Regions from separate parts of the Rahnella aquatilis CIP 78.65 genome, predicted to be linked through region 1. Evidence: predicted binding sites of a transcription regulator. Region 1 holds the regulator's gene; each other region holds the start of a gene.
The links. The regulator PurR, encoded in region 1, represses purine synthesis genes. The targets are predictions, from matches to a motif close to CANGCAAACGTTTGCNTG.
Positions count from the first base shown of each region.

Region 2: cvpA (colicin V production protein) is a predicted target of PurR. The motif match lies at 5,455-5,472, and genes of this name have one in related genera.
Region 3: purL (phosphoribosylformylglycinamidine synthase) is a predicted target of PurR. The motif match lies at 2,461-2,478, and genes of this name have one in related genera.

Region 1 is NC_016818.1:3,026,248-3,033,126, reverse strand. It holds gene punC (purine nucleoside transporter PunC) at 1-558, opposite strand, end outside; gene punR (DNA-binding transcriptional activator PunR) at 695-1,600, shown strand; gene purR (HTH-type transcriptional repressor PurR) at 1,636-2,661, opposite strand; gene cydH (cytochrome bd-I oxidase subunit CydH) at 2,932-3,084, shown strand; gene RAHAQ2_RS13590 (C40 family peptidase) at 3,250-4,149, opposite strand; gene RAHAQ2_RS26130 (hypothetical protein) at 4,503-4,631, shown strand; gene RAHAQ2_RS13585 (Grx4 family monothiol glutaredoxin) at 4,612-4,953, shown strand; gene rnt (ribonuclease T) at 5,045-5,761, opposite strand; gene gloA (lactoylglutathione lyase) at 5,854-6,261, opposite strand; gene nemA (alkene reductase) at 6,424-6,879, opposite strand, start outside.
Region 2 is NC_016818.1:1,340,326-1,347,204, forward strand. It holds gene RAHAQ2_RS06265 (aspartate-semialdehyde dehydrogenase) at 1-185, shown strand, start outside; gene truA (tRNA pseudouridine(38-40) synthase TruA) at 188-1,018, shown strand; gene RAHAQ2_RS06275 (DedA family protein) at 1,094-1,762, shown strand; gene accD (acetyl-CoA carboxylase, carboxyltransferase subunit beta) at 2,025-2,939, shown strand; gene folC (bifunctional tetrahydrofolate synthase/dihydrofolate synthase) at 3,128-4,414, shown strand; gene dedD (cell division protein DedD) at 4,404-5,192, shown strand; gene cvpA (colicin V production protein) at 5,541-6,032, shown strand; gene purF (amidophosphoribosyltransferase) at 6,063-6,879, shown strand, end outside.
Region 3 is NC_016818.1:3,711,845-3,718,723, reverse strand. It holds gene yfhb (phosphatidylglycerophosphatase C) at 1-218, shown strand, start outside; gene tadA (tRNA adenosine(34) deaminase TadA) at 260-817, shown strand; gene mltF (membrane-bound lytic murein transglycosylase MltF) at 836-2,296, opposite strand; gene purL (phosphoribosylformylglycinamidine synthase) at 2,575-6,465, shown strand; gene pagP (lipid IV(A) palmitoyltransferase PagP) at 6,721-6,879, shown strand, end outside.

The sequences.
Region 1 (6,879 bases):
TGCCGGTTTGTTTTCACGCAGAGTCAGCGTCGTCAGCACTAAAATGATGGCAACCGCCGTCAGCAGGGCAAAAATAGCTTCCCAGTCAAAATGATTGAGCACCCACGCACCCAGCAACGGTGCCAGTGCCGGAGAAAGTGCTACTAACGGCATAATGCTGGCGAAGGTTTTTTTAGCTACATCGGCAGAGAAACGGTCAACAACGATTGCCTGCCAGGTGACTGCGGCAGCACAAACCCCCATCGCCTGTAAGAAGCGCAGGGCCAGAAGGGCGCGAACGTTTTCAACCCAGATAACGCCCAGACAGCCGACTGCAAACAATGTCAGGCCAAGAAGCAGGACCGGTTTTCGACCGATCTTGTCCGACAGCGGCCCCCATAACAACTGGCCGAGAGCAAATCCGCCAAGAAAAATGCTCAGACTTGCGCTGATCATCCCCGGACTGGTCATCAGGCTGGTTTGCATGGTGCTGAACGCAGGCAGATACATATCGGTGGCTAAAAAGCCCAGCATGCTCAGTCCCGCAAGATAGAGCATAAATCCAAAGGAGGGTTTCATTATCGTCTCGTTAATTTATTTATTGCAGATGATGTGACGCAGATTACGTACCGGAGGCGGAGTTTAACGCTTTGATAACAGGCTTGTGAAACGCTAATATTTGCACACTGCTATCAAAAATATTGAAGGCTGAATTATGTGGTCAGAATACACCCTTGAAGTGGTTGATGCCGTGGCAAGAACCGGCAGTTTTAGTGCGGCAGCGCAAGACTTGCACCGCGTGCCTTCGGCTATCAGCTATACCGTCCGTCAGCTTGAGCAGTGGCTGGCCGTGCCGTTGTTTGAACGTCGCCACCGGGAGGTAGTGCTGACGCCTGCAGGCAAGGTTTTTGTCGATGAAGCGCGGATTCTGACAAAAAAAATGATAGCCACACGCCGGCAGTGTCAGCAGGTGGCGAACGGCTGGCGCGGCGAATTACGTGTGGCGGTCGACCGGATTGTAAAACCTGCACGAACACGGCGTCTGGTGCTCGATTTTTACCACCATTTTGCGGATACCGAACTCATTATTCACTCGGAAGTGTTTAATGGTGTCTGGGATGCGCTGGTCGACGGGCGTGCAGACGTGGCGATCGGTGCCACGCGCGCGATACCCGTTGGCGGGCGCTTCAGTTTTCGTGACATGGGATTTATGGACTGGCATTGCGTCGTCAGCCCGCAACATCCGCTGGCGCAATTATCCGGCGCACTGAATGATGATCAACTGCGGCCTTATCCGGCACTCTGTCTGGAAGATACTTCCCGGACATTGCCTAAGCGTGATACCTGGACGCTGGATAATCAGCGGCGCCTGGTCGTGCCAGACTGGACCTGCGCGCTGGAGTGCCTGACCGAAGGTTTATGCGTGGGGATGATGCCGGTTCACCGCGTCACGCCGTGGATAGAACAGAAGAAGTTGCAGGTGCTGACGCTGGAAAATAGGTTCCCGGACAGTCCGTGCTGTCTGACGTGGGATCAAAGCAATCCGTCACCCTCACTGGCCTGGTTACTGGACTATATGGGCGAGACAGAAACGATGAATCAGGAATGGCTGCGTGATTAAAAAAAACGCCTGCACAGGCAGGCGTTCGATATCTGTTAACGGCGGTAATCGCGGTACGGACCGTCGGCGACTGAACGTCGCTCGACCAGTTTCGGATGTACCTCGATGGTCTGAGACTCTTCACGTTTACTGACAATTCTGTCCAGCAACATGGTAAAGGCCATTTCACCCAGACGTTCTTTCGGCTGATGCACGGTTGTCAGCGCCGGAGAGAAATAACGGGCATTACGCACATTGTCGTAACCGATCACAGAAATATCCTGAGGAACGCGAAGGCCCAGTTCGTCTGCGGCACAAATGGCGCCCATTGCCATCACATCGCCGCCACAGAAGACGGCAGTGGGGCGATGCTTTTGCATCAGAATTTTATGCATCGCCTGATAGCCCGATTCCGGCTCGAAATCGCCCTGAACCACCCACTCCTCACGAAGCGGAATATTGGCTTCGGTCAGTGCTTTCACAAACCCCTGGAAGCGGCCGCCGCCGGTATTACGTGCAAGTTGTCCCGGGATCACGCCAATATCACGATGACCGCGTTCAATCAGATAACGCCCGGCCATGTAACCGCCTTCGAAAGCATTATCAATAATGCTGTCGGTGAAGTTTTTACGCGCTTCGCCCCAGTCCATGACCACCATGGGAATGGCGCGGTGCTCCTCGAGCATATTAAGCAATTCATCAGGATATTCTGCGCACATCACCAGCAAGCCGTCGACGCGCTTTTGCGCCAGCATCTGCAGATAGGCTTGTTGTTTCTCCAGATTATTATGCGAGTTACATAAAATCAGCGTATAGCCTTTGGAGAAGCAACTGTTTTCCACGGCCTCAATCACTTCGGCAAAATAGGGCGCTTCGCTGGATGTCGCCAGCAGGCCGATCGTTTTAGTGTTATTGACCTTCAGACTCCGGGCGACAGCACTCGGCGAGTAATGTAGCTCTTTGATTGCAAGGAGAACCGCGTCTTTGGTTTCTTCGGCGACGAAACGTGTTTTATTGATGACGTGCGACACGGTTGTAGTGGAAACGCCAGCGCGCTTTGCGACATCTTTAATCGTTGCCATGTAAACAATGACTCCTGAACTCACGTGTTTCAGCACGTTAGCATTATGTTAATCGTTTGCTTGCGTGGATCTCACTGCTGGCTTCTAAAAGGGCAGTCAAATCGTTGGGTGGATTCTTCAGAATGAGGCGTGAAATGCTCTCGGGTGAAATCAACCGGCACACAGGCGTGTTAACCGACAATTTTCTCTTATAATGCAGGAAAGTGGAAGCAAAATTCTCAGGAACGCCTTGTCATTCAACACAAGATTTTAAAGGTTAATTATGAGAAAATGCGTTGGCACACAATGAGTGTGGCTTTAAAAATGCCACAATTTGATCCGAAAGGGGGTTTGATGGACAGCAACCTGAAATTATCGTTGATCACCACGGTATGCGCTTTGCTTATGATTATTGCTTTCAGCTTCACCGCAGTGATGAACTGATTCATTAAGTGATCCGCCATAAAAAAGGGCGATTCCTGTTGCAGGGATCGCCCTTTTCAATTTTACGCACTGACCGTTACCGCTGATACTCTTCCCTGCATAAACGCTTCGTTAAATGCTATTCAATGGCTGATTAGCGAAACTTCAGACTTAACGAATTGTTTATTATCGGATCGTTTTCGGGGTCATTACCCGACGTGCGCCCACATAGTGATCTTGCCAGTAATCATCGCCGAGAGAGGTGATTTTAATGTCTTCGCCTGTTCTCGGAGACTGAATAAACTTGCCGTTACCCACATAAACACCAACATGGTCTGCTGCGCCGCGGTTATTGATTCTGAAGAATACCAGATCACCGCTTTCAAGTTCGCCGCGTTTGACCGGAGCCGCATCGCGCAGGTGATACATTTCATTCGCTGTGCGTGGCATTTTAATGCGGATCAAATCTTTGTAGGCGTAATAGACTAAGCCGCTGCAATCAAAACCGGTATTCGGTGAGGTTCCGCCCCAGCGATACGGTTTTCCTACCTGATGCATCAGTTTGGTCATGGCCGTTTGCTGGGCATGCTGATAGCGTTTTTTATGTGTTGCACTGAGCGTAATCGGTTTGCTGTCTTCTTCGGACTTTTTACCTTTGCGGTGCCGGCCATAGGCTTCTTTTTTACTGGCCCTTTCCGTGCTGTTTTTCGCGAGTGCACGGGTTTTAGCGTGTTTCTCTGTTCTGCTTTCGGCCCGGGTGGTCTTCAGTGTCTTTTCTTTTTTACTCTCGGCCCGGGTCGTTCTGACACTTTTCTCCGTTGTGGTCTTTCGTTTAACCAGTTCGGTGCTTTTTACTTTCTTCTTCGAATTCTTGTCCTGAGTTTTTTGTTCTGTCACTGGCGTGATTTTAGTTTTTTTACTGGTTTTCGCGGCAGCTGTTTTTCGCTTTCGCCGTTCTTCCGGCGCAGCCTGATTAACATGACTTTTACGTTGATCGGCAGAGACACGAGTCTGCGGCGATGCATGAGCCATATTCAGAAACAGTTGGGTAAAGAGCAGCACAAAAAGCGTGAACAGTAAGCGCATAGCTTCGTTACCATGAGTGGTAGGTTAAACATCAGGGATGTCAGAGTATTGCCTAAAAGGACCCGACAAAAAAGCACGAATTGCCTCGATTCTAGATCATATTGTGAGAAAAAGTTAATAGCTTTTTTTATGTCGAAATAAACGCCATTTTTAGTCAAAAAAATAACCATTTTTCAGGGTGTTAATATTTAAGTTAAAGAATGGGATTTTGCAAATCTGACGTGATTGATGAACGCCAAAAATGTTATTCTCGATGAATGTTTTAATATGTGAGCCTGAGCGCACACAGTAAAAATTGTTAAATAAAATGCCAGTATTGAGAAAGACCCCACAAAAAATGGCGTTTTTATCTGATGGCTGCCATCGTTACAATAGAAAGCATTGTGATTGTGCACCGTCTCTTTGTGCTGCGCGTGAAGAGTAATGATCGTGACAGCCTGTACCGGCTTGAGGAAGCAAGAAATGACCACTCCGACAATTGAAAAGATTCAGAAGCAAGTTTCTGAAAACCCGATTCTGCTGTACATGAAAGGTTCTCCAAAACTGCCAAGCTGCGGTTTCTCCGCTCAGGCTGTTCAGGCGCTTTCCGCCTGTGGCGAGCGTTTTGCTTACGTGGATATTCTGCAGAACCCGGACATCCGTGCTGAAATGCCCAAATTTGCTAACTGGCCAACGTTCCCGCAATTGTGGGTTGACGGTGAACTGGTGGGCGGCTGCGATATCGTGGTTGAGATGTTCCAGCGCGGCGAATTGCAGCAGTTGATCAAAGAAACCGCTGAAAAATACAAATCTTCTGAAGAGTAATACTCCGGAAGAGTGCCGGTTTTTCGTCCGGTAAATAAAAAGAGCGACATGATGTCGCTCTTTTTTTGTCTTCAGCCCGGCGGAAAAGTCGTTACTGCTGATTTTCTTCCGACGCCGTTTCGTCTTCGGCTTCTTCGTCTGAAAGCGCCAGAGGCCAGCCACCCAGGCGTTTCCAGCGGTTTACCAGTTCACAGAACAGTTCGGCTGTCCGTTCGGTGTCATACAACGCAGAATGTGCCTGACTGCTGTCAAAGATGATACCCGCGCTGATACAGGCTTTTGCCAGCACCGTTTGGCCGAGTACCAGCCCGCTTAATGCGGCGGTATCAAACGTGGCAAAAGGGTGGAACGGATTACGTTTTAACCCGGCACGTTCAGCCGCTGCCATCAGGAAGCTGTGATCAAAATTAGCGTTGTGTGCCACGATGATCGCGCGGTTACAGTTCTGCTCTTTCATCCCTTTGCGGATGACTTTGAAAATCTCGTGCAGGGCTTCATATTCACTGACCGCGCCGCGTAGCGGATTGGTCGGATCGATACCGTTAAATGCCAGCGCTTCCGGCACCAGTATTGCGCCTTCAAAAGGCTCGACGTGAAAATGCACGGTCTCATCGCTTTGCAGCCAGCCGTCCTCATCCATCTTCAGTGTTATTGCCGCAATTTCCAGCAGCGCATCGGTTTTGGCATTAAATCCGGCGGTTTCTACGTCGATAACCACGGGATAAAAACCACGAAAACGGCCTCTCAGGGCGTTAATGTCACTATTCTCGGCCATTAGTTTCTTATCTTCATCGAATTCAGCGCGCATTATGACAAATTTTGCCGCGCCTTGCAGGGTTGTGGCAAAAATCGGGCAATAAAAAAGGGCGCGATTGCGCCCCTGTCAGTGTTCGGGGATGATTAATTACCCAGCCCCTGACCTGCATGTCTGGATTCGATCAACTCAATTTTGTAACCGTCCGGATCTTCGACAAACGCAATAATGGTGGACCCGCCTTTGACCGGGCCCGCTTCACGGGTCACTTTCCCGCCTGCGTTACGAATGTCATCACAGGTTTGTGCGACGTTATCAACGCCCAATGCGATATGACCGTAAGCGGTGCCGATGTCGTAGCTGTCGACGCCCCAGTTATAGGTCAGTTCGATCACTGCACCTTCACTTTCTTCGGTGTAACCGACAAAAGCCAAAGAGTATTTATATTCAGTGTTTTCGCTGGTACGCAGCAAACGCATACCTAAAACATCGGTATAGAAGCTGATAGCACGTTGCAGATCGCCAACACGAAGCATGGTGTGGAGTAAACGCATAGGTTCCTCTTTATTTGCAGGATGAGAATTAACGGGTCAAGCCTAACTGATAGCCGCCGTTTTGTCTGTATAACGGCAACTGCTTGTTGAATGACTGACCAAAAAAAACAGCAGAAGTAGGGCATCTTCTGCTGTAAAGAGTGAATTACGCTTTTTTAATGATTACAGGGTCGGATAGTCGGTATAACCCTGAGCACCGCCGCCGTAGAAAGTTTCCGGCTTGGGTTCGTTAAGTGGCGCGTGAGATTTCAGGCGCTCCACCAGGTCAGGGTTCGCAATATAGCTGCGGCCAAATGCCACGGCATCGATATAGCCTTTTTCGATCAGCTCTTCGCCTTTTTCTGCGGTGTAAGCACCGGCCCCGACAATCACGCCCTGATAATGCGCACGGATCACCGCCCTGAACTCTGCGGAATAAGGTTTGCCGCCAGCCCAGTCCGGTTCGGAGATATGCAGGTAAGCGAGTTTGCGTTTGTTCAGCTCGTCGAGCAGATAGATAGCCGCCTGTTCCTGATCTTCGCCATTATCCAGCCCGTTGAAGGGACCCATTGGCGAAATGCGGATACCCACGCGATCGGCGCCGATGGCGTCAATGGTGGCATCGACCACTTCCAGTGT
Region 2 (6,879 bases), 1.7 Mb from region 1:
ATGATTTCCCGACGCAGGTCAGCGATGCTTCCGGCAACGCCAATCTGAGCATCGGTTGTATCCGTAATGACTACGGCATTCCTGAGTTACTGCAATTCTGGTCAGTGGCTGACAACGTCCGTTTTGGCGGCGCACTGATGGCGGTGGAAACCGCAGAGAAGCTGATTAACGAGTACTGGTACTGATTATGTCCGACGAAGTGATCGCTGACGTCAGCACCACACCGGTAGCCGGACGTGTGGCGTTAGGCATTGAATATGACGGCAGTGCCTATTTTGGCTGGCAGCGTCAGCAGGGCGTTGCCAGCGTGCAGGAATGTCTGGAAAAGGCACTGAGCCGCGTGGCCAATGCACCGGTTGTGGTGTTTTGCGCCGGACGTACTGATGCAGGTGTCAGCGCGACGGGGCAGGTGGTGCATTTCGACACGCCGGTGCTGCGTAAAGATGCGGCGTGGACGATGGGGGTGAATACCCATTTACCCAAAGATATTGCTGTGCGCTGGTGCGCGAATGTGGGCGACGATTTTCACGCCCGTTTCAGCGCCACCGCCCGCCGGTATCGCTATGTTATTTATAACAACCGTTACCGTTCAGCGATTTTGCACGCCGGCGTGACCCATGTTCATATGCCGCTCGACGTCGAAAAAATGCAGCTTGCCGGTCAGGCGTTGCTGGGTGAGAACGATTTCACCTCTTTTCGTGCATCACAGTGCCAGTCGCGCACGCCGTGGCGTTATGTGATGCATGTGAATGTGAGCCGTCACGGCAGTTATGTCGTGGTCGATATCAAGGCTAATGCGTTTGTTCATCACATGGTGCGCAATATCGTGGGCAGTCTGGTGGAAATTGGCGCGGGCAATCAGCCTGTTGGCTGGATGGGAGAACTGCTGGCCGCGAAAGATCGCAATCTTGCGGCTGCCACCGGTAAGCCGGAAGGGTTGTATCTGGTTTCCGTGGATTACCCCGAGAAATTTGCGCTGCCGCAGGTGAATATGGGACCCCTGTTTCTCGAAGACTAAGTTCCCTGAAGATTAAGGAACGGGTAAAGCGACTGTTTAAATGGGCTGTTAAACCGAAAAGAGGTGGAAAATCAAATGGGTTTTATTCACTTTGTCATTGATTTCATTTTGCATATTGATGTGCATTTAGCGGAGCTGGTTGCGCAGTATGGCATCTGGGTTTACGGCATTTTATTCCTGATTTTGTTCTGCGAAACCGGTCTTGTGGTGACGCCTTTCCTGCCGGGTGACTCATTATTGTTCGTGGCAGGCGCGCTGGCGGCGTTGCCGGGCAACGACCTGAACGTCCATCTGATGGCGTTCCTGATGGCCATTGCGGCGATACTCGGCGATGCAGTGAACTACACTATCGGACGGGTATTTGGTGAACGTCTGTTCAGTAATCCTGATTCAAAGATTTTCCGTCGCAGTTATTTGGACAAGACGCATAAGTTTTACGAGAAACATGGCGGCAAAACGATTATTCTTGCGCGCTTCGTGCCGATCGTCCGCACGTTCGCGCCATTTGTGGCCGGTATGGGGCATATGTCTTACCGCCATTTTGCAGCGTATAACGTGATTGGGGCACTGGTTTGGGTACTGTTATTTACCTATGCTGGCTACCTTTTCGGTGATCTGCCGATTGTTCAGGAAAATCTGAAATTGCTGATCGTGGCGATCATAGTGGTTTCCATCCTGCCGGGTGTGGTCGAAATCTGGCGGCACAAACGCGCAGCGGCCAAAGAAAGGCGTCAGCAGGATTAATCCCGGACGTTTTTTACGCAAGCGCTTTAAAATTTAAGGCATTAAACCTGAGGGTAAGACCAGTTTTTTATCCACAGTGTCTGGCCGTTATGGTTTAATGAGCGACAATTTATGGTCTGTTCCTGCGAACAACCCTTCTGTGGCGCGGTGTGTGAGGTTTTTTATCACCCCGCACACAGGTGATTTTGGGTAGGTTTCAGGGGACTTGTTACAGCATGAACAGCGGACTGGCTTCGGCCGGGTTCAAACAGAAAGGTTATCGATGAGCTGGATTGAACGAATTCTTAGTAAGAGCACTGACTCGCAAACCCGTAAGGCCAGTATTCCTGAGGGCGTCTGGACTAAATGTGACAGCTGCGGGCAGGTTCTTTACCGCGCCGAGCTTGAGCGCAATCTCATGGTGTGCCCTAAGTGCGACCACCATATGCGCCTTACCGCGCGTATGCGTCTGTCCACTTTCATGGATGAGGGCAGTGAGGTTGAGTTAGGCAGCGAGCTTGAGCCTAAAGATGTTCTGAAGTTTAAAGATTCCAAGAAATACAAAGATCGCTTGGTTGCAGCACAAAAAGAAACCAACGAAAAAGACGCGATGGTCGTCATGAAAGGTACGCTGTTTGGCATGCCAATCGTGGTCGCATCGTTTGAATTTGCCTTCATGGGCGGTTCAATGGCGTCCGTTGTGGGGGCGCGTTTTGTGCGAGCCGTTGAGCAGGCACTGGAAGATAACTGCCCGCTGGTGTGTTTCTCTGCCAGTGGCGGCGCCCGTATGCAGGAAGCGCTGATGTCGCTGATGCAGATGGCGAAAACCAGTGCAGCACTGGCGAAATTACAGGAACGCGGCTTGCCGTACATTTCTGTTCTGACTGACCCGACCATGGGCGGTGTTTCTGCCAGTCTGGCGATGCTGGGCGATATTAACGTCGCTGAGCCGAAAGCGCTGATCGGTTTCGCCGGTCCACGCGTTATCGAGCAGACCGTTCGCGAAAAACTGCCGCCGGGCTTCCAGCGCAGTGAGTTCCTGATCGAAAAAGGTGCGATTGATATGATCGTACGTCGTCCTGAAATGCGAGCCAAACTGGGCAGCGTTCTGGCGAAACTGACCGGGCAACCGGAGCCAAAAGTGGCTGACGTCCATGTGGCTGTCAACGGTTCTGCCGCTGACAACCAGGATGCCTGATCGAACAGGGTAAACGCCGGTCAGTTATTCGGGCGGCCATCGCATGTTGTGCCGCCCACACTGTTTTTCTGCAAAACAGACAGCCGTGCTTTTACTCTGTTGGTATGATCTGACAAAGAGGGCATTGCCTGCTGTCACAGTCTGGTGATGTAGTGTCGAAGTGGACCTGACAAGGTTGAACGGGACTCATGCAAAATCAACTTATTCCCCAAGCCACGTCGCCTTTGGCCACGTGGCTTTATTATCTCGAACATCTCCACTCTCAGGCTATTGAGCTTGGCCTTGATCGGGTCAAAGCGGTTGCCGCGAAACTCGATTTACTGACGCCTGCGCCGCTGGTTTTCACCGTAGCCGGAACCAACGGCAAAGGCACCACCTGTGCGACGCTGGAGTCCATTCTGATGGCGGCGGGTTACCGTGTGGGCGTTTACAGCTCCCCGCATCTGGTGCGTTACACCGAACGTGTCCGGATTCAGGGGGAAGAATTAGCGGAATCTGCGCATTGCGAATCTTTTGCGGTGCTGGAAGCTGGCCGTGGCGATATCTCGCTGACCTATTTTGAATACGGTACATTGTCGGCGTTGCAGCTGTTTAAACAGGCTACGCTGGATGTGGTGATACTTGAAGTCGGGCTGGGCGGGCGTCTGGACGCGACCAATATTGTCGATGCCAGCGTGGCTGTCGTTACCAGCATTGCGCTCGATCATACCGACTGGCTGGGTTCTGACCGCGAAAGCATTGGCCGCGAAAAAGCCGGTATTTTCCGTAGCGGTAAACCGGCCGTGGTCGGTGAGCCGGAGATGCCGCAATCTATTGCTGCCGTTGCGCAGGAAAAACACGCTGATTTACATCGCCGTGATGTCAACTGGCATTTTTCTGCGGATGCCGGACAGTGGCGCTGGGCAGCGCTGGAAGAAGGCCATGAGGTTAACGGGCTGGAGGGTTTACCGTTGCCAAATGTCCCGCTGGCTAACGCCGCGACCGCGCTGGCCGCGCTGCATTATTCCACCCTGGATATTCCTGAAGCCGCGTTGCGCGCTGGTTTACAGCGCGCGGCCTTGCCGGGGCGTTTCCAGACGGTGAGTGAATCACCTCGTCTGATCCTGGATGTCGCGCACAACCCGCATGCGGCGGCGTATCTGGCCGGACGCCTGGCGGAACAGCCACGTAATGGCGGCAAAGTACGCGCCGTCGTCGGAATGTTGAAAGACAAAGATATTGCCGGTACGCTGGCTTGCCTGTCGCCTCAGGTGGATGAATGGTATTGCGCGCCGCTGGAAGGCCCGCGCGGGGCCAGTGTTGAAGAACTGACGGCACATCTGCCGCAGGCGCACCAGTTTGATGATGTGGAGTCTGCCTGGAAACAGGCTATGCAGGAGGCGGCTCCTCAGGATATTGTGATTGTCTGCGGCTCGTTCCATACCGTAGCTCACGTAATGGATGCTATAGACACGGGGAAAACCAGTGGCAAGTAAGTTTCAAAATCGTCTGGTCGGGACGGTCATTCTGGTGGCGCTGGGCGTCATCATTTTGCCCGGTTTACTCGACGGCAAGAAAAAGCATTACGAAGACGAATTTGCGTCTATTCCATTGGTGCCAAAACCGGGTGATGTTGAGGAACAGGATTCGGTGCCACCGGTCACGCAATCTTTGCCTGCTCAGCCGCCGGAAGGTGCTGATCAGGCCATGAACGGCGAACCGGACATGGAGAGTTCAGCCAACAATACCAATGCCGCGAATCAGGGCAATGTGGCACCCGGCAACACCACAATAGAAGCTCCGCCGGCCACCACGCTGCCTGAACAGAAAAAACCGGTACAGACCGCGCCGGTCAAACCTGCGCCTCAGAAGCCAAAAACGATTGAACCTAAACCGATGGTGGAAGCTAAGCCCACGGTGAAACCGAAGCCTGTGGAGCAGCCGAAACCGGCCGAACAACCGAAGGCGGTTGCCGAACAACCTAAACCGGTTGAACAGCCGAAGGCTGCGCCGGAAGAAAAAGCGCCAGCAGGGCAGTCTTATGTGGTGCAACTTGGCGCACTGAAAAATGCCGCCAAAGCCAATGAGATTGTGGCAAATCTGCGGTTGTCTGGTTTCCGTGCTTACACCGTTCCGGCCACACCGGTTCAGGGGCAGATCACGCGCCTGTACGTCGGCCCGGATGCCTCGAAGCAGAAGCTTGAAGCGTCACTTCCGCAACTGCAACAGCTGAGTGGATTAGGTGGGCAGGTTCGCGCATACAGCGCGCACTGACTTTGCTCCTCCCCCTGCGAAGGGGGAGGCTGGGAGGGGGTTTAGCAGGCAGCGTTAGATTCAGAGTTGCCCTTAATACCCCACCCCAAACCCTCCTTTTGCAGGGGAGGGAGTTGATAAATACATAAAAAATACCACGGAGGGCACAAGCGATTTGTGCCCTTTTTCTATAAGATCCTCTGGCTGGATTTTTATAGGTTTATGCTGCGATTGAGGTTTTTTTAATCGCTATTATTAATTTGTCTGACCGGCTGATTTCCCCTACGCAAACGTTTTCTTTTTCTGTTAGAATTCGCCGCGAACGGGATGCCGGGGCAGATGTGACTGGATTAGACACTGGAATAGTTAATGGTCTGGATTGATTACGTCATTATTGCGGTTATCGGATTTTCTGCTTTAGTCAGTTTAATCCGTGGCTTTGTTCGTGAGGCTTTATCGCTGGTAACCTGGGCTTGCGCCTTTTTTGTTGCCAGCCATTATTACCCTTACCTCGCCATCTACTTCACACGTTTCGAAGATGAGTTAGTTCGAAACGGGATCGCAATTGCCATCTTGTTCATCGCGACGTTGATCGTAGGTGCAATTGTCAACTATGTGATTGGCTCACTGGTTGAAAGAACCGGGTTGTCCGGCACTGACAGGGTGTTAGGTGTGTGCTTCGGCGCACTGCGCGGGGTGTTAATCGTCTCCGCGATGCTGTTCTTCCTCGATACTTTTACCGGTTTTTCACAAAGTGAAGACTGGAAACAATCCCAGTTGATCCCACAGTTCAGTTATATCATCAGGTGGTTCTTTGACTACCTGCAGAGCACGTCGAGTTTCTTGCCAAAACATATTTAGTTTTGGCAGCGCTGAAGAGGAAAAGACAACATGTGCGGTATTGTCGGTATCGCCGGTTTCATGCCGGTAAACCAGTCGATTTATGACGCGTTAACGGTGTTACAACACCGTGGTCAGGATGCCGCAGGCATCACCACCATCGATGCGAATAATAACTTCCGTTTACGTAAAGCGAATGGCCTGGTGAAGGATGTTTTCGAAGCCCGCCATATGCAACGCTTACAGGGCAACATGGGTATCGGCCATGTGCGCTACCCAACGGCTGGCAGTTCCAGCGCTTCAGAAGCTCAACCTTTTTACGTCAACTCTCCGTTCGGCATCACCCTTGCCCATAACGGTAACCTGACCAATGCTCACGAATTGCGCAGCAACCTGTTCGAAGGGCAGCGTCGTCATGTGAACACCACGTCCGATTCTGAGATCCTGCTGAATATTCTGGCGAGTGAACTGGATCGTTTCCAGCATTACCCGCTGGAAGCTGACAACATTTTTGCTGCGGTTGCCGCAGTGAATCTGAAAATCCGTGGTGCTTACGCGTGTGTGGCGATGATTATCGGCCACGGCATGCTGGCGTTCCGTGACCCGCACGGTATCCGTCCGCTGGTCATCGGTAAACGTACGCTGGAAGATGGCCGTAACGAGTACATGGTGGCTTCTGAGAGTGTGGCGCTTGATACGCTGGGCTTTGAGTTCCTGCGCGACGTTGCGCCGGGCGAAGCGGTGTACATCACCGAAAAAGGTCAGCTGTTCACCCGCATGTGCGCGGAGAACCCGCAGTACAATCCGTGCCTGTTCGAATACGTCTATTTCGCGCGTCCGGATTCCTTCATCGATAAAATTTCCGTCT
Region 3 (6,879 bases), 690 kb from region 1:
GTCTGGTCGGCAGCCGGATTGCCCGTGGCAAAGGCGGATGGGTGTTGACCTTGCGTTGCCTGGGTGAGGAGAAAGTCGTGCAACTCGAAAGCCGCATTGGCTCACCGCTTAAGCTGTACAGCGGATACAGCGACAGCAAACAGGACAATCCGTTGTTGTTCTTTTGCGAGCACCGTTTTCGCGTCAGTAAACAGGGTGAGTTACAGCAACTGGAATAACGGCCAGCGCAAAAATCAGATAAAATGTCTGCCGGTAAAAAATGATTGAGGTAGAAGTGGCAGACGCAGAGTTGGCAGTAATCAATGATGATGAACACTGGATGCAACATGCCATGACTCTGGCGCTCAAAGCGCAGGACGAGGGCGAAGTGCCGGTGGGTGCGGTACTGGTTTTAGACAATCAGGTGATTGGCGAAGGCTGGAACCGGTCTATCGGCCATCATGATCCGACAGCGCACGCGGAAATCATGGCTTTACGTCAGGGTGGCAACGCCGTACAAAATTATCGTCTGCTCGACGCCACACTGTACGTCACGCTGGAACCTTGTGTGATGTGCGCAGGGGCGATGATCCACAGCCGGATCCGCCGCGTAGTGTATGGTGCCGCTGATGCCAAAACCGGTGCTGCGGGCTCTTTGCTTGATGTATTACGCCATCCTGGCATGAATCATCAGGTGGAGATTAAGGCGGGTGTACTGGCAGAAGCCTGTTCGCAACAACTGAGTGCGTTTTTTCGTTTTCGCCGCAGCCAGAAAAAAGCACTGCGACGGGCAGAACGTGCCGCTCAGGCCGGTGATGCGGCGGATGATCAGGGCTGAAAAACGGGCCTGCCCGTCTCAGGGAGCCAGCGCTTCCTGTGCATTCACCACCGGATACCCTTGACCTAACTGAGCCTGCAAGGCCGCTTTCTGTGCCTGCTGTTTTTCCTTTTCCATCAGATATCCCACCAGGCTCAGCTGATATCGACGGATATTTTCCACATAGTTATATGCCTGCGTGCCGCGCGCATACCCGTAATTCGTCCGGCTGAAGAAGCGTTTCTGATTCAGCATCGGCAGACGTTGCTTCACATCCGCCCAGCTGTCGGGATTGCCTTTTTGCTGCGCCGTCAGCTTACGGGCATCCAGCATATGGCCATAACCCATGTTATAAGCTGCAAGTGCAAACCAGATCCGTTCATCCTGTGGAACAGATTCCGGCATTTTATCCATCAGATGCGACAGATACTGCGCACCGCCGCGAATGCTCTGTTCGGCATCGGTACGGTCTTCTACGTTCAGCCCGCCAGCGGTCGCGCGGGTCAGCATCATCACACCCCGTACGCCGGTCGGGGATTTCGCCAGGGGATCCCAGTGGGATTCCTGATAGGCGATGGCCGCCAGTAACCGCCAGTCAATATTCCCCGCATATTTTTCAAACAGCGGCTGTAAATCCGGCAGCGTACTGTCGATGGCTTTGAGGAAAGTCCGGGTATCGACGTAATCAAAATCACCCACGTGCCCGAGATATTTCTCATCCAGCTTTTCCAGCGTACCGTCTTCTGAAATCTGGCTGAAAAAGTCCAGCATGGCGGCAGAAAGACTGTCGTCGTCAGGCTGCTTGCGGTAATACCAGGTCACAGGTTCGTCGTCAGTGGCATCAAAAGCCACCGCGAGACGCGGATAAACGCGCTGCATCAGGGCGATGGTAACCGAGTCGCCCAGCGTATAATCGAGTTTACCGTTCTCGACCTGCTGCAACAGATCGCGTGGTGACATCTTATCGGTCGTGCTCCACGCGAGGTCGGGGTATTTTTTGCTGGCGGCTTCCAGTGTGGCGATATGCGCGCTACCCGCAGACACCATCAGCGAACCTTTGATATCCGCGAAGCTTTTCGGACGCGCGGCACCCTGCCGGTAAACCAGCTGCTGGGAAACGGAATAGTATTCCGGACCAGCACGGTAGCCTTTCAGCCGCTCATTGTTGTACACCAGGCCGGAAGCCAGGATGTCAGTATTGCCGTGATCCAGATCGTCAAACATGCTCTCGATGGTGGTGCGCTGTGTCACGACCAGCTGCACGCCCAGATAATCTGCAAAGCGTTTCGCCAGTTCGTAATCGAAGCCGAGATTGCCTTCCGGAGTGTCCATAAAAGTCAGTGGAGAATTGAGCGTGCTTACGCGCAATTCTCCACGGGATTTTATTTGATCCAGTTGGTCGCCTTCACCTCTGTGCCACGGGACTGCCGGCCATAAAGCCAGCGCCAGTAACAGAGCGGCGATCCCCATCAGGACATAATTAATTTTTAGTCGCGTCAAATAGTTATCTCGCTGCGGCGCTCTTGTTTTTTTACGCTATGCTGTGCAGTTCGTATGGTTATATCCCCAGTGCTGACGCATTTTGCTCAACAAAACGGCAGTCTGCAACTTTATTCATGATACCCGCAAGATTTGCAGGGCGATAAATGAATATCAAGTTTCCCTGCGCAAACGGTTTCGTCGGACGCCAGCTTTCTTTATAATAGCCCGCGTTTTCCCCCTGTTGCGCCCAATGAAGCACTGTGGTCAGTGTCTTCGAAGACGAGAGATCTGTCATTATGGAAATACTGCGTGGTTCGCCCGCTTTGTCGGCTTTTCGCATTAACAAATTGTTGTCCCGTTGTCAGGAAGCCCGCCTTCCGGTCAGCGATATCTACGCCGAATATGTACACTTTGCCGATGTCAGCGCGCCGCTGAATTCGGACGAACAAACCAAGCTACAACGCCTCCTGAAATACGGTCCTTCTCTCGCTGAACACGCTCCTTCTGGTCGTTTACTGTTGGTTACCCCGCGCCCCGGCACCATTTCTCCGTGGTCTTCCAAAGCTACCGATATCGCACATAATTGCGGCCTGTCGCAGGTTTTGCGTCTGGAACGCGGTCTGGCATTTTATGTTCAGGCCCCGCAACTGACCGAAGCACAGTGGAGCGAACTGGGCGCATTGCTGCATGACCGTATGATGGAAACCGTCTTTGGCCATCTGGAAGATGCCAGCGCGCTGTTTGCGCAGCATCAGCCTGCCCCGGTGCAGCATGTGGATATCCTCAGCGAAGGCCGTGGCGCACTGGAGGCCGCCAACACCAAATTAGGCCTGGCGCTGGCGCAGGACGAAATTGATTATCTGATGGATGCCTTTACGTCGTTGGGGCGCAACCCGACGGACATCGAATTGTATATGTTCGCACAGGCCAACTCAGAACACTGTCGTCACAAAATCTTCAACGCAGACTGGATTATCGACGGTGAAACGCAGCCGAAATCTCTGTTTAAGATGATTAAGAACACCTTCGAACATACCCCTGATCACGTGCTGTCGGCGTATAAAGATAACGCCGCCGTGATGGAAGGTTCGCAGGTCGGTCGTTTCTATGCCGATGCGAAAGACGGTCTGTACGATTTCCATCAGGAGCAGGCGCATATCCTGATGAAGGTAGAAACCCATAACCACCCGACGGCGATCTCTCCGTGGCCGGGTGCGGCTACCGGTTCCGGCGGTGAAATCCGTGACGAAGGGGCAACCGGTCGCGGCGCAAAACCGAAAGCCGGACTGGTCGGTTTCTCCGTTTCTAACCTGCGGATTCCGGGTTTTGAACAGCCGTGGGAAGAAGATTTCGGTAAGCCGGATCGTATCGTTACCGCGCTGGATATCATGACCGACGGCCCGCTGGGCGGCGCAGCATTTAACAACGAATTTGGTCGTCCGGCGCTGCTGGGCTACTTCCGTACTTACGAAGAAAACGTCAACAGTCACAATGGCCCTGAACTGCGTGGTTACCATAAACCGATCATGCTGGCGGGCGGTATCGGCAACATCCGTGCCGATCATGTGCAGAAAGGTGAAATCACCGTTGGCGCGAAGTTGATCGTCCTCGGCGGTCCGGCGATGAATATCGGTCTGGGCGGCGGCGCGGCGTCTTCTATGGCGTCCGGTCAGTCTGATGCCGATCTGGATTTTGCTTCCGTACAGCGCGACAACCCGGAAATGGAACGTCGTTGTCAGGAAGTCATCGACCGCTGCTGGCAACTGGGCGAAGCCAACCCGATTTTGTTTATCCATGACGTCGGTGCAGGCGGTTTATCCAACGCGATGCCGGAACTGGTCAGTGATGGTCACCGTGGCGGCCGTTTCCAGTTGCGCGACATCCTGAACGACGAGCCGGGCATGAGCCCGCTGGAAGTCTGGTGTAACGAATCGCAGGAACGTTACGTGCTGGCGGTTTCTCCCGCACAGCTCGAACAGTTCGATGCGATCTGCCAGCGCGAACGCGCCCCTTATGCGGTCATCGGTGAAGCCACCGAAGAAATGCATCTTTCTCTGGAAGACAGCCATTTCGATAACCAGCCAATTGATATGCCGCTGGATGTCCTGCTGGGCAAAACGCCAAAAATGACCCGCGACGTCACCACGCTGAAAGCGAAAGGCGATGACCTGAATGCAGAAAATATCCAGATTGCTGAAGCGGTAAATCGTGTTCTGCATCTGCCTGCCGTTGCCGAGAAAACCTTCCTGATCACCATCGGCGACCGCACTGTCACCGGTATGGTCGCGCGTGACCAGATGGTCGGCCCGTGGCAGATCCCGGTAGCCGACTGCGCAGTCACCACCGCCAGCCTCGACAGCTACCACGGCGAAGCGATGTCACTGGGCGAACGTGCTCCGGTTGCTTTGCTGGACTTTGCCGCTTCCGGTCGCATGGCCGTTGGCGAAGCACTGACGAATATCGCGGCGGTAGAAATCGGCAGCCTGAAACGCGTTAAGCTTTCTGCTAACTGGATGTCTGCGGCCGGTCATCCGGGAGAAGATGCCGGTTTATACGCCGCCGTGAAAGCGGTAGGCGAAGAGCTTTGTCCGGCGCTGGGCATTACCATCCCGGTGGGAAAAGACTCCATGTCGATGAAAACCCGCTGGCAGGAAGGTAACGAACAACGCGAGATGACCTCTCCGCTGTCACTGGTGATCACCGCGTTTGCCCGTGTCGAAGATGTCCGCCATACCGTGACGCCGCAACTGCGTACCGACAAAGGTGACACCGCGTTGCTGCTGGTGGATCTGGGGGCCGGCCATAACGCTCTGGGCGCAACGGCGCTGGCGCAGGTTTACCGTCAGCTCGGTAACACGCCTGCTGACGTTCGCAGCGCAGAGCAACTTGGCGGCTTCTTCAACGCCATGCAGGCTCTGGTTTCTGAGCAAAAATTGCTGGCATACCATGACCGCTCCGACGGTGGTTTGCTGGTGACGCTGGCTGAAATGGCCTTCGCAGGGCATTGCGGCCTGACCGCAGATATCGCGGCGCTGGGCAACGATTCGCTGGCCGCGCTGTTCAACGAAGAACTGGGTGCCGTGATTCAGGTGCGTGCGTCTGACCGTGAAGCCGTTGAGAAAACGCTGGCCGACTTTGGTCTGGCGGATTGTACGCATTACCTCGGGACTGTTGAAACCGGCGATCGCTTCATCATCACTTCTGCTGACAAGCCGGTGTACAGCGAAAGCCGTACCACGCTGCGTACCTGGTGGGCAGAAACCACCTGGCAGATGCAGCGTCTGCGTGATAACCCGGAATGTGCCGATCAGGAACATCAGGCGAAAACCAACGATCTCGATCCGGGTCTGAACGTCAAACTGACTTTTGCCCCGGATGAAGATGTGGCTGCGCCATACATTGCCAAAGGTGCGCGTCCGAAAGTCGCCGTTCTGCGTGAGCAGGGCGTGAACTCACACGTTGAAATGGCGGCTGCCTTCCACCGTGCCGGTTTCGATGCGGTTGATGTGCACATGAGTGACCTGCTGGCCGGTCGCCGTGATTTGCAGGATTTCCACACGCTGGTCGCGTGCGGCGGATTCTCTTACGGTGACGTGCTGGGCGCAGGTGAAGGTTGGGCGAAATCAGTTCTGTTCAATGACCGCGTGCGTGAAGAGTTCGAGGAATTCTTCCACCGTCCGCAGACGCTGGCACTGGGCGTGTGTAACGGCTGTCAGATGATGTCTAACCTGAAAGAGCTGATCCCGGGCGCAGAACACTGGCCACGCTTCGTGCGTAACCTGTCTGACCGCTTCGAAGCGCGTTTCAGTCTGGTGGAAGTGGCTGCCAGCCCGTCGATGTTTATGCAGGGCATGGCCGGTTCACATATGCCAATCGCGGTGTCTCATGGCGAAGGGCATGTTGAAGTGCGTGACGCGGCGCATCTGGCGCAAATCGAACACAGCAATCTGGTGACCCTGCGCTTCGTGGATAATAACGGACAGGCGACCGAAAACTATCCGGCGAACCCGAACGGATCTCCGAACGGCATCACGGCGGTGACCAACTTGTCAGGTCGCGTCACTGTAATGATGCCGCACCCGGAGCGTGTTTTCCGCACGGTCAGCAACTCCTGGCATCCGGAAGAGTGGGGCGAAGACAGCCCGTGGATGCGCATGTTCCGCAATGCGCGTAAACAGCTTGGCTAATGCTTAATAAGCATCAGTAATAAAAATCCGCAGTGCGAAAGCCTGCGGATTTTTTTATGGCCCTGACTTATTTTTTACCCGCTGTTCATATTTTTTCTTATTTATCCGGCTAGGAATGCTCCCATAATAAAACCTTAAATTCCTGAGATATCAGTCAATTAAAGTTATTCAGGCTTTCTGTTTTTCGGTTGTTTAATTATCCCTGACCGGGGTTAGGTATAATAAAAACATTACGTCAGGGAGTTGTTTGAAAAGATGTTTTATAAAAAATTAATCAGAGACTTAAGTCTCACTATTTCACTGTCTTTTTGTATTCCAGCTTTTGCCGCCAGTAACGGAGGGAATCCCGTCAGCGATCCTAACAAGGTGCACAAAGAATCCATCCTTCCCGGTATCTGGTCGTCGTTTACAGAG